DNA from 2 places in the Mesorhizobium sp. B2-8-1 genome. Region 2 is predicted to be linked to the other one. Evidence: predicted binding sites of a transcription regulator. Region 2 holds the regulator's gene; the other holds the start of a gene.
The links. The regulator PhoB, encoded in region 2, activates phosphate uptake and scavenging genes when phosphate is short. The targets are predictions, from matches to a motif close to TGTCATNNANCTGTCAT.
Positions count from the first base shown of each region.

Region 1: FJ428_RS25805 (RNA degradosome polyphosphate kinase) is a predicted target of PhoB. The motif match lies at 4,831-4,847, and genes of this name have one in related genera.

Region 1 covers NZ_VFTX01000012.1:13,258-19,337, reverse strand. Annotated here, with positions in the region: gene FJ428_RS25820 (DoxX family protein) at 1-112, shown strand, start outside; gene FJ428_RS25815 (DoxX family protein) at 283-687, shown strand; gene ppx (exopolyphosphatase) at 984-2,519, opposite strand; gene FJ428_RS25805 (RNA degradosome polyphosphate kinase) at 2,519-4,711, opposite strand; gene FJ428_RS25800 (zinc-finger domain-containing protein) at 4,912-5,157, shown strand; gene FJ428_RS25795 (FAD-dependent monooxygenase) at 5,176-6,080, shown strand, end outside.
Region 2 covers NZ_VFTX01000015.1:28,900-34,979, reverse strand. Annotated here, with positions in the region: gene xylF (D-xylose ABC transporter substrate-binding protein) at 1-217, opposite strand, end outside; gene FJ428_RS28675 (ROK family protein) at 477-1,718, shown strand; gene phoB (phosphate regulon transcriptional regulator PhoB) at 1,726-2,415, opposite strand; gene phoU (phosphate signaling complex protein PhoU) at 2,435-3,142, opposite strand; gene pstB (phosphate ABC transporter ATP-binding protein PstB) at 3,168-3,971, opposite strand; gene pstA (phosphate ABC transporter permease PstA) at 3,968-4,819, opposite strand; gene pstC (phosphate ABC transporter permease subunit PstC) at 4,823-5,812, opposite strand; gene pstS (phosphate ABC transporter substrate-binding protein PstS) at 5,878-6,080, opposite strand, start outside.

The DNA of each region.
Region 1 (6,080 bases), on a different contig from region 2:
CGACCAGATGCAGATGATCAACTTCATGAAGAACCTGGCGATCACCGGCGGCTTCCTCGTGCTGGCTTCCTCAGGCGCCGGCGCCTATTCGGTCGACGCCAAGCGCGGCTGAACTTCCCTCCCCCGTCTTGACAGCAGTGGCGCGGAATTTTCCGCGCCACTGTTTCGTTGTCGGTGCAGAAGCCTCAATTCAGCGCCCGGATTTGCCGGGGCATCGGTGGTAGGATCTATCGGTCCGGGTGGGTAAAGGCCCAAACCGGCCAAACGACAACGGAGGTGACCATGCCTCGCAACGCACTGCTTCTGGCTTCGCGGCTGCTGCTTGCCGCGCTGTTCGTACCGTCAGGCTTCCATGCGCTCGCCGACATTGCCGGCACATCGGGCTATTTCGCCGGCCTTGGCCTGCCGCTCCCGGGGCTCGCCGCGTGGGGCACGGGCCTGTTCGAGCTGATCGCCGGCCTGCTGATACTCATCGGCTTCCAGACCCGGATCGTGGCTCTGCTTTTGGCCGCCTTCTGCATCGTTGCCGGCTTCATCGGCCATTACGGCCAGGGCGCCGATGATGCGACGCTTGCCTTCCTGCACCAGCAGATGCTGATGAAGGACATCGCGATATCGGGCGGCTTTCTGGCGCTCGCCATGGCCGGCGCCGGCGCCTGGTCGGTCGACGGGCGGGCTGCGGTTTGATATCGCCTAAATCCAAGGGCAGGCCCGGAACCAACCAGACATATGCCCCGGGTTGAACTCTCAATGCCCGAGCCAAGTCGACGCCCGAGCCAAGTCGACCCCCCCCCGTCGAGCTGCGCTCGACACCTCTTCCCCGATCGACGGGGTAGAGGAAGGGCTCGCGTTCGCCAATCTTGGCGCCCCTCCTCTCCCTCCGGACGGGGGAGAGGTGGCTTGGCGAAGCCAAGACGGAGTGGGGGAAGCCGGTCTTCAAACGCGAAGCCGCTGAACAAGTGGCGCGATGGAGTTGGCCGTACCTATTTCACCGAAACGCTCGGTCCGCCCTCGACCGCCAGCACCAGGCGGCGGCCGGTAATTCGCGCCAGTTGCGCCAAGCGCCCGGCCGGCCGCTCGCCATAGAGATCTGCCAGAGATGCCGGCAAGACCAGCGCCAGCACGCTATTGCCGCGCTGCTCCCATTTCAGCCTTGGCATGACGCCGGGCATCGAGGCGGTCAGCAGGTAGACGACGCGCATCGATGCCGCCAGCACCCGCGCCCGCTCCAGATAGCGCGGTGTCGCCAGCGCCTTGATCTCGGGCGCGATGGCTTCGTTGAAGATGCCGTCGTGCCGATAGGCGTTGGCCATCGCCAGATAGGCGCGGCCAGGGTGGTCCACGCCGAAAAAGGAGGCGTGGGCGATGATGTTGAGCGATTGCTTGCCGCGATATTCGGGATGCGCGCGCCAACCGATGTCGGCCAGCAATGCCGCCGCGTGGCGGTAGCGCGCCTCGTCCTCGGTCTCGTCGATGCCGAAAGCGGCAAAGGTCTTGGCCGTCCAGTCGACGAGTTCATGCGCATGGGTGACCGAGCGCGAGCGCAGCCGGGCGAGTTCCTCCGATGCCGAGATCAGCGGATCGGCCTTCTGCTCGGCCTGGTCGAGCAGCGAATAGAGGAAGCCTTCGCGCACGCCGAGCGCCGAGACGATGATCTTCGACGGCTGCATCGCCGCCATGATCTCCTGCAGCACGATGGCACCGTAAGGCAGGAGCGAGCGGCGGTTCTTCGAAACGCCCTCGATGCCTTTGATCTTCTCGATCTCGCCTTTCGCCACTTGCCGCAGGAAATTGGCGGCACTTTCGACGCCGATCTCGTAGTGGTGCATGACGCCAAGCGGATAGTTGGTCATCTCCATGTGCAGCCGGGCGAGATTTCGCCAGGTGCCGCCGACGGCATAGAAAGGCCTGCCTTGCCCGCCTTTGAGCAGCTTCGCCCGCCCCAGCTCGTCGCGCACGATTTTCGCTGCCTGCGTGAGGGAGTTCTTGGCCATATCCTGGAGGCGCAGGCCGCCCAGCGGCAACGTTATGCCGTCGCCGATCGCTTCGCCATTGACGTCGACCAGTTCAAGGCTGCCGCCGCCGAGGTCACCCGCGATACCGTTGGCCGGATGAAAGCCGCAGATGACGCCGAGCGCGGAATAATAGGCTTCCTCGCGGCCGCTGATCACGCGGATCTCGGTCTTGAGCACGTCTTCGGCGCGGTGGATGAAATCGGGGCCGTTGACGGCCTCGCGCGCGGCGGCGGTCGCCAGCACGTACATGTGCTCGGCACCGGCCTGGTCGGAGAGCGCGCGGAAGCGGCGGAACTCCTCCATCGACCGTGTCACGCCCTCGGGGTCGAGCTTCCCCGTCGACACGATGCCGCGGCCGAGGCCCGCCAGCATCTTTTCGTTGAACAGCATGGTCGGCGAGCGCGCCAGCCCCTCATAGACGACAAGGCGGATCGAATTCGAGCCGATGTCGATGATGGACAGCGGTCGGCGATCCTGCAGCCGGCCCTGGGAATCGGACAGCATCAGGCGGCGGCGTTTTTCTTGCGGCGCTTGAATTGCGCGATCCGCTTCGGCGCATGCGATTTCAGCGCATCACCCCGTCCCGACAGGCTCGGATTGGTCATGAAATATTCCTGCGCGTTGAACGGCTCCTCGCCCTCCTCGAGCACGACGCGCCGGGAGGTTCCATCAGCCAATACGTCGAAACTTTGCTGATTGTCCATGATGTTGCCGAGCATGATCTGGCCCAGCACCTGTTCATGCACAGTCGGGTTGGTGATCGGCACCATGGTCTCGACGCGACGGTCGAGATTGCGCGGCATGAGGTCGGCCGAGGAGATGTAGACCACCGCCTCGTCCGACGGCAGGCCGTGGCCATTGCCGAAGCAATAGATGCGGCTGTGCTCGAGGAAACGGCCGACGATCGACTTGACCCTGATGTTTTCCGACAGGCCCGGCACCTGCGGCCGCAGGCAGCATATGCCGCGCACGACGAGGTCGATCTCGACGCCCGCTCGGCTGGCGTCGTAGAGCGCGTCGATGATGATCGGATCGACAAGGGCGTTCATCTTCATCCAGATGCGTGCCGGCCGTCCCTCGAGTGCGTGGGCGACCTCATCGGAAATGTGCTGCAGGATACGGTTCCTCAGCGTGAAGGGCGAGATCGCCAGCCGCATTTCGGCGGTCGGCTCGGCATAGCCGGTGATGAAGTTGAAAAGCTGGGCGACATCGCGTGCGATCGTTGCATCGGTGGTGAAGAAGGACAGGTCGGTGTAGATGCGCGCGGTCACCGGATGGTAATTGCCGGTGCCCAGATGCACATAATTGCGCAGCTTGCCGTCCTCGCGCCGCACCACCAGCGACATCTTGGCGTGGGTCTTGAGCTCGAGGAAGCCGAACACGACCTGGACGCCGGCGCGCTCGAGGTCGCGCGCCCAGCGGATGTTGGCCTCCTCGTCGAAGCGAGCCTTGAGCTCGACCAGTGCCGTCACCGACTTGCCGGCCTCGGCGGCGTCGACCAGCGCACGCACGATCGGGCTGTCGTTGGAGGTTCGGTAAAGCGTCTGCTTGATCGCCACCACTTCCGGGTCGGCCATCGCCTGGCGCAGGAACTGCACCACCACGTCGAAGGATTCGTAGGGGTGGTGGACGATGATGTCCTTCTCGCGGATAGCGGCGAAGCAATCGCCGCCATGCTCGCGGATGCGCTCGGGGAAACGCGGATTGTAGGGCGTGAATTTGAGGTCGTCGCGGGCAACGGCGACGATCTCCGAAATCTGGCTGAGCGCCAGCGGGCCGGTCAGGACGCTGATGCGGCTCGACGAAACGCCGAGTTCGCCGGCGACGAATTCGCGCAGTTCGGCCGGCATGAGCATGTCGAACTCGATGCGAATGACGGAGCCGCGGCGGCGGCGCTTTAGCGCGGTCTCGAACAGGCGCACGAGATCTTCCGATTCCTCCTCGACCTCGATGTCGCTGTCGCGAATGATGCGGAACGTGCCGGAGCCCTTGACCTCGTAACCCGGGAACAACTTGCCGATGTAAAGGCCGACCGCCTCTTCCAGCGGGATGAAGCGGACATGGTGCTTGCGGTCCGGCAAACGGATGAAACGCTTCAGCGCCACCGGCAGGCGCAAGAGCGCGCTCATCTCCTCGCCGTTCTTGCGATGGCGAAGCTGCAGCGCCATCGAGAAGCCGAGATTGGGGATAAACGGGAACGGATGCGCCGGGTCGATCGACAATGGCGTGAGAACAGGAAACACCTGGTCCTGGAAGTGCTCCTCCAGCCAGGCCTTCTCGTCCTTGGTCAGCGCGTCGCGGGTGATGCTCTCGATGCCTTCCTTGTTGAGCAGCACGGTCAGCGCCGAAAGGCTTTTCTGCTGGTCTTCCTGCAACCGTTCGACCTCGCGCAGCAGCTGTTCGAGCTGCTGTTCGGGGGTACGCCCGTCCGGACTTCTCAACACGATGCCTTCGCGAACCTGGCCGGCCAGGCCGGCGACGCGCACCATGAAGAACTCATCGAGATTGGCCGCGGAGATCGACAGGAAACGTACCCTCTCCAGCAGCGGATGGTTTGTGTTCTGCGATTCCTCGAGCACGCGGCGGTTGAACTGCAACCAGGAGAACTCGCGATTGACGAAACGATCCGGATTGCCTTCCGGGCTTGCCGCTTCCGCATTGATGAACTCGCTCTGGACCGGCTTCAGTTCGTTCATGGTTCCTGCTCTTCCCACGTCTGGTTGCTTCGCCGCTTTCGGGCGGCGCCCAGGCTGTTGCGCCTGGCCGCGATGCTCCAGCCGGTTAACCGGCTTAACTTATCCTCTGACAGGCTTTTGCGACAGTTTCATTTCATCGAACTTGCAAACAGGCCGGTTATGATCCAAACGCTGAGCAGACTGCGCTAAAGGAGACGACGATGGCAGGCGGTTCCATTCCCCATTTCCAGAACGATGCGGGCCATCCGGCGATCGATATCGGAGTCAAGGAATTCATGTGCACCGGCGCCAACCCGCCTTTCGACCATCCGCATGTGTTTCTCGATATGGGCGACGACAATGAGAAGGTCTGCCCCTACTGCTCGACGCTCTACCGCTATTCGCCGAAGCTGACGGCGATGGAAACGCTGCCGGCCGGCTGCCTCTACATCGACCAGGCCGCCTGACTTCCAGCGGCCCGGCCAATGGCAGACGCACAGTCCCGGCAAGTCATCATCGCCGGGGCGGGTATTGCCGGGCTGACCGCGGCGTTGGCTTTCGCCGAGCGGGGCTATACAGTGCGGATCTTCGAACAGGCGCAGCGCCTCGAAGCGGCGGGCGCCGGCATCCAGCTTTCGCCCAACGCGACACGCATCCTGCGTGAGCTCGGCGTACTCGACGCACTTCTTCCCAATGCCGTCAGGCCGGAAGCCGTGGTGCTGAAGGATGCGGCAACCTTGGGCGAACTGGCGCGCGTACCTTTTGGACGAGCCGGCGAGGCGCGCTGGGGTGCGCCCTACCTCGTGGCGCATCGAGCGGACCTGCAAAACGCGCTGATGGCGCGCGTGGCTGCCATGCCCGATGTTCATCTCACTACTGGTGCGCGCCTTGGCAGCGTCACGATCAGCAGTTCAGGCGTCACTGCGGCAGCCGATGTGGGTGGCAGGCTCGTCGCGGCGGAAGGTTTCCTTCTGGTCGGCGCCGATGGCGTCTGGTCGTCGATGCGCGGACTTGCCGACCAAGGAAGGAAAAACAGGCTTGCGAAAAGCCACTTCTCCGGCGAACTGGCCTGGCGGGCAACCGTCAGCGCAGACAGTCCTGCCGGGCAAGCTTTTGCAGAGATCGGTGCGCCGGACTGCGTCACCACCTTCCTGCATCCCGGCTTTCACATGGTCGCCTATCCCGTCAGCAAGGGCAGCGCCATCAATCTCGTCGCTTTCACCAAGGGCGAGCGTATCGCCGAAGGCTGGTCCGGCCATGCCGATCCCGCAATCCTGGCCGGCGCCATGCGCCGCACCGCGCCGGCGCTGGCAAGGCTTGCGGAGTTGGCCGGCCCGTGGGCGGCCTGGCCGATCCATACGGTCGATCAGAAGCAGCCATGGGTAAGGTC
Region 2 (6,080 bases):
TGAGCTGCTTGCCGGGATTGGACTGGGCGTCGGCGGAAATATACTTGTCGCCGGCGGCTTCGATCGCCTTCTTCATGGCGGCCTCGTCGGTCTTCCAGCGCTCTTCCTGGAAGTTCGACCAGGAAACGCCGATGACCTTGTCCTTCGCCTGCGCGACCGACGCGAGCGTCAGCGACATGGCGACACCCGCCAGGATGGCGGCTGTGAATCTCTTCATCTTAATCCTCCCTGCGCCGCGTATGGCGCGACCAAACAGGCCCGTAGGCCGGCACAAAGGCTCTATTTTTTCGAGCCTCGAAAAAACACTGGTCCATCGTCGGAACGCTGTCAACGTCGATTCTGATGTATTTTGATGTCCTCGTGAATTTTTTTCGAGCTCCGGAATAAATAATGACAGCCAAGGCCGGTTCTGCCACTATTTGACGGTCGTCGGGGTCCTGGGGAGAGAACGCGGCGACGGGGAGGATGCGAGAAACATGTCGGTCGGAATCCGCCACGATGATTTGCGCCGACGCAACCGGGCGATGGTGATCGCGGCCGTGCGCCGTGCCGGGCAGCCCTCGCGCACCGAGATTGCCGCGACCACCGGGCTCAGCCATTCCACCATATCGGCGATCTCCTCCGACCTGATTGGCGAAGGCATCCTGGCGCAGAGCAAGCCGAGCGAGGCCGGTGCTCTGAAACGCGGCCGGCCGCAGGTCGGCCTCGGCCTCAACCCTGAAGCCGCGGCGGTGATGACCGTGGTGCTGTCGCTGAATTTTCTCTCCGTCGCCGTCATCGACTATGCCGGCCAGGTGATATCTGAAGAGCAGCGCCGGCTGGACACGCTCACCCTGTCGCGCGAGGCGCTGATCGGCGAATGCGTGGCCATCGTCAGGCGGCGGTTCGAGGATCCCGACCTCGACGTCGGCAGCATCGCCCGCATCGCGCTGGCGATCCAGGGCATCACCGACACGGATGCGCGCGCCATGCTGTGGTCGCCGATCACGCCGCAGACCGACATCGCCTTCGCCGACATACTGGAGACCGAGTTCGGCATTCCAGCCACCATGGAGAACGATTGCAACATGATGGCGGTGGCGCTGCGCTGGCGCGATCCCCAGCGCTACCGCGACGACTTCATCGCCATCCTTTTGTCGCACGGCATCGGCATGGGCTTGGTGCTGAAGGGTGAACTGTTCACCGGCACCCATTCATCCGGAGGCGAGTTCGGCCACATGATCCATCGCCCCGGCGGGGCGCTCTGCCGCTGCGGGCGGCGCGGCTGCGTCGAGGCCTATGCCGGCAACTATGCCATCTGGCGCAACGCGAGGCAGCTTGGCGAGGACACCGAGCCCGTCGACGTCAGCGACGCCGACATGCGCACCCTGGCGGCCTCGGCGCGCGAAAAGGACGGGCCGGAGCGCGAAGCCTACCGCAAGGCCGGCGAGGCGCTGGGTTACGGCCTTGGCAGCCTGTTCGCGCTGATCGATCCGGCGCCGGTCGCCATGGTCGGCGTCAGCGCCGCCGCCTTCGACCTGATCGAGCCGGCTCTGCGCGAGGCCATTGCCCAGACCGCCGGCGGCCAGCACTCGAAATCGATTTCCTTCGACACCGAGCCGAACGAACTGCCACTGATCCGCGAGGGCTGCGCCATGCGCGCGCTGACCTTCGTCGACCAGGAGATTTTCGCGCCGGGGGCACAGGCGAAATCAGGCGTGGGCGAGAACGTTGCGTGACATATCCCTAGTCTTCGCGAATCGCATACCCCGCGCCCCGAATGGTGCGGATCACGTCAGGCATGCGGCCATTGTTGACCGCCTTGCGCAGCCGGCCGACATGCACGTCCACGGTGCGCTCGTCGATATAGATCGTTTCGCCCCAGACATTGTCGAGCAGTTGGCTGCGCGAGAACACGCGGCCGGGATGTCGCATCATGAATTCGAGCAGGCGGAACTCGGTCGGCCCGAGCCGGATCTCGCTTTTCTTGCGGTAGACCCGGTGCGATTCACGGTCGAGCACGATGTCGCCGACCTTGAGCACGCTGGACAGAACTTCGGGCTTGGCGCGGCGCAGCAGCGCCTTGACGCGTGCCATGAATTCCGGCGTTGAGAACGGCTTGACCAGATAGTCGTCGGCGCCGGTGGAGAGACCGCGCACCCGGTCGCTTTCCTCGCCGCGCGCCGTCAGCATGATGATCGGCAGCCGCTCGGTCTCGGGCCGCATCCGGAGACGGCGGCAGAGCTCGATGCCGGACACCGCCGGCACCATCCAGTCGAGCACAAGAAGGTCAGGGACATTCTCCTGCAAGCGGATCTCGGCTTCGTCGCCGCGCGTCACCACCTCTACCTGATAACCCTCCGATTCCAGATTGTAACGGAGCAGCACACCCAGCGGCTCCTCGTCCTCCACCACCATGATGCATGGCGCGATCATCGACTGGTCACCCCTGCCGTCAAGCCGCTGGCGCCGACATCGCCGTCTCGTCCTGCTTCGGGCGATTGGCGGGCAATTGCGTGCCGGTCAGCACATAATAGGCATTTTCGGCAATGTTGGTCACGTGATCGCCGATGCGCTCGAGATTCTTGGCGCAGAACAAAAGATGCGTGCAGGCGGTGATGTTGCGCGGATCCTCCATCATGTAGGTCAGCAGCTCGCGGAAGACCGACGTGTATTTGACGTCGATGCGTTCATCGTCGGCGCGCAGCTTCGCAAGTGCCGCGGCATCGCGCGCCGCATACTCCTCGATCACGCCTTGCACCTGGATCAGCACAAGCTGCGCCATGGCGTCGATGGAGTGCGACAGGTCGCGCGGCGTGGCGGCAAGGCCGACGGTGCCGACGCGCTTGGCGATGTTCTTGGCGAGATCGCCGATGCGTTCGAGATCGCCCGCCATGCGGATCGAGCCGACGACATGGCGCAGATCGTCCGCCATGGGCTGCCGCTTGGCGATCAGGGTGATGGCGCGGTCGTCGAGTTCGCGCTGGCGCGCGTCCATGATGGCGTCGTCGGAGACGACGCGCTGGGCGAGCGCGTTGTCGGAATTCAGGAGCGCCTTGGTCGCGCCGCCGACCATCGATGAGGCGAGATCGCCCATGTCGCGGATCAGCCTGCTGATCTGTCCGAGATCTTCGTCAAAGGCTGCGACTGTGTGTTCGGCCATGATCTTGGTCCTCGTATGCCTGGGATCAGCCGAAGCGGCCGGTGATATAGTCCTGCGTGCGCTTCTCGCGGGGCGACGTGAAGATCTTCTCGGTGCGGTCGAACTCGACCAGCTCGCCCAGATACATGAAGGCGGTCTGCTTCGACACGCGCGCCGCCTGCTGCATGTTGTGGGTGACGATGACGATCGTATAATCGGCCTGCAACTCGTCGATCAGCTCCTCGATCTTGGCGGTCGACAGCGGATCGAGCGCCGAGGCAGGCTCGTCGAGCAGGATGACCTCCGGCTTCACCGCCACCGTGCGGGCGATGCAGAGGCGCTGCTGCTGGCCGCCCGAAAGGCTGAGGCCGCTGGCGTTGAGCTTGTCCTTGACCTCGCTCCACAGTGCCGCGCGCTTCAGCGCCTGCTCGACACGGCCGTCCATCTCCGCCTTGCTGAGCTTCTCATAGAGCCTGACGCCGAAGGCGATGTTCTCGTAGATCGACATCGGGAACGGCGTCGGCTTCTGGAACACCATGCCGATCTTGGTCCTGAGCAGGTTGAGGTCCTGCGAGCGGTCGAGGATATTCTGGCCGTCGAGCAGCACCTGGCCCTCGGCGCTCTGCCTCGGGTAGAGCTCGTAGATGCGGTTGAAGACGCGCAGCAGCGTCGACTTCCCGCAGCCCGAAGGCCCGATGAAGGCGGTGACGCTGCGCTCGGGCAGCGACAGGCTGATATCCTTCAGCGCCTTCGACTGGCCATAGTAGAAATTGAGGTTCTTGACCTCGATCTTGGCTTTCTCGACCGCGACTTCGGGCGTGTTCAACTCGGTGGACAACATCGGTTTCATCTGTCCTCTCTGCGTCCGGTAAGGCTGCGGGCGAAGATGCTCAGCCCGAGAACCGTAAGGGTGATTATGAGTGCGCCGGTCCACGCCAGCTGCTGCCATTCCTCGTAGGGGCTGAGAGCGAACTGGAAGATAGTGACGGGCAGGCTGGCCATCGGCGCATTGAGATTACTCGACCAGAACTGGTTGTTGAGCGCCGTGAAGAGCAGCGGCGCCGTCTCGCCGGAAATGCGGGCGATGGCCAGCAATATGCCGGTGACGATACCCGACAGCGCCGCACGGTAGGCGACCGAGCGGATGACCACCCAGCGCGGCGCGCCGATCGCGGCGCCGGCCTCGCGCAGGGCGTTCGGCACCAGGTTGAGCATGTCCTCGGTGGTGCGCACGACGACCGGGATGACCAGGATGGCCAGCGCGACGGCACCGGCGATCGCCGAGAAATGTCCCATCGGCCGCACCAGCAACTCGTAGACGAACAGGCCGACGATGATCGAGGGTGCCGACAGCAGGATGTCGTTGATGAAGCGCACGACGGTGGTGAGGCGCGAGAAGCGGCCATATTCGGCCATGTAGGTCCCGGCGAGGACACCGATCGGCGTGCCGACGATGACGGCGATGACTGTCATCATGATACTGCCGTAGATGGCATTGAGCAGGCCGCCGGCATCGCCGGGCGGCGGTGTCATTTCGGTGAACACAGAGAGCGAAACACCCGACAGGCCCTTATAGAGCAGTGCGCCGAGGATCAGCGCCAGCCAGGCCAAGCCGATGCCCGCCGCCGTGACGCATAGCGTCATCATCACGGCATTCCTGCGCTTGCGTCGATTGTGAAGCGATGTGGCCGTCGACATCGGTCAGGCTCCCGTGCGGCTGTCCATGCGCAGCAGCATGTAGCGCGCAAGGGCAAGGATCAGGAAAGTGATGACGAACAGGATCAGGCCGAGCGCCACCAGCGAAGACGTATAGAGATCGCCGTCGGCTTCGGTGAATTCGTTGGCGATGGTCGCCGAGATCGTCGTGCCGGGCGCGAACAGCGAGGCGCTGATGCGGTGGGCGTTGCCGATGACGAAGGTTACCGCCATGGTTTCGCCGAGCGCGCGGCCGAGGCCGAGCATGACGCCGCCCATGATGCCGACGCGGGTATAGGGGATGACGACGCGGCGCGTGACCTCCCAGGTCGTGCAGCCGATGCCGTAGGCCGATTCCTTCAGCACCGCCGGCACCGTGTCGAAGACATCCTTGGTGATCGAGGTGATGAAGGGCAGGACCATGATGGCAAGGATCATCGCCGAGGTCAGAAGGCCGATGCCGTAGGGCGGGCCGGCAAACAGGCTGGAGAGTCCCGGCACGTCGTGGAAAAGCTTGATGATGAAGGGCTGCACCGTCGTCTGCAGGAACGGCGCGAACACGAACAGGCCCCAGATGCCGTAGATGATTGAGGGTATGCCGGCAAGCAGCTCGACGGCGATGCCGATGGGGCGCCGGAGTGGCCGCGGGCAGAGTTCGGTAAGGAAGATGGCGATGCCGATGCCGATGGGAACGGCGATCAGGATAGCGATGGCGGCGGTGACGATGGTTCCGTAGATCGGGGCCAGCGCCCCGAAATTCTCGGTAACCGGGTTCCACGATTCGGTCGTCAGGAAGGAGAACCCGAATTTCGACAGCGCTTCCCACGAGCCGGCAAACAGCGAAATCGCCACGCCGCCGAGGATGAGCAGGACGAGGATGGCGGAAAAGCGTGTCGCCGTTCGGAAAATCGTATCGGTGAGCGCGAAGCGTCGGACCGTCGCTTCCCTGGCCCGCATGGCGGCCGACGATGGCATGGCTTCGGAGACGGCGGTCATCTGGCCCTCGCGTTTCAAGGAAGACAGGGAGGGCGCCGTGAAGCGCCCTCCTCGTTCAGCAGGGATTACATGGCGGAATAGAGCGGCTTGCCGTCTTCGCCGACGATGTCCTTGGCCCACATGTCCTCGACGCTCTTGACGACCGCGTCGGGGATCGGAACGTAGTCCAGCGCCCCGGCCATGTCGTCGCCCTTCGCGTAGGACCAGGCGAAGAACTTGAGCGCTTCACCGGTCGCCGCCACGTCGCCGGGCTTCTTGTAGACCAGGA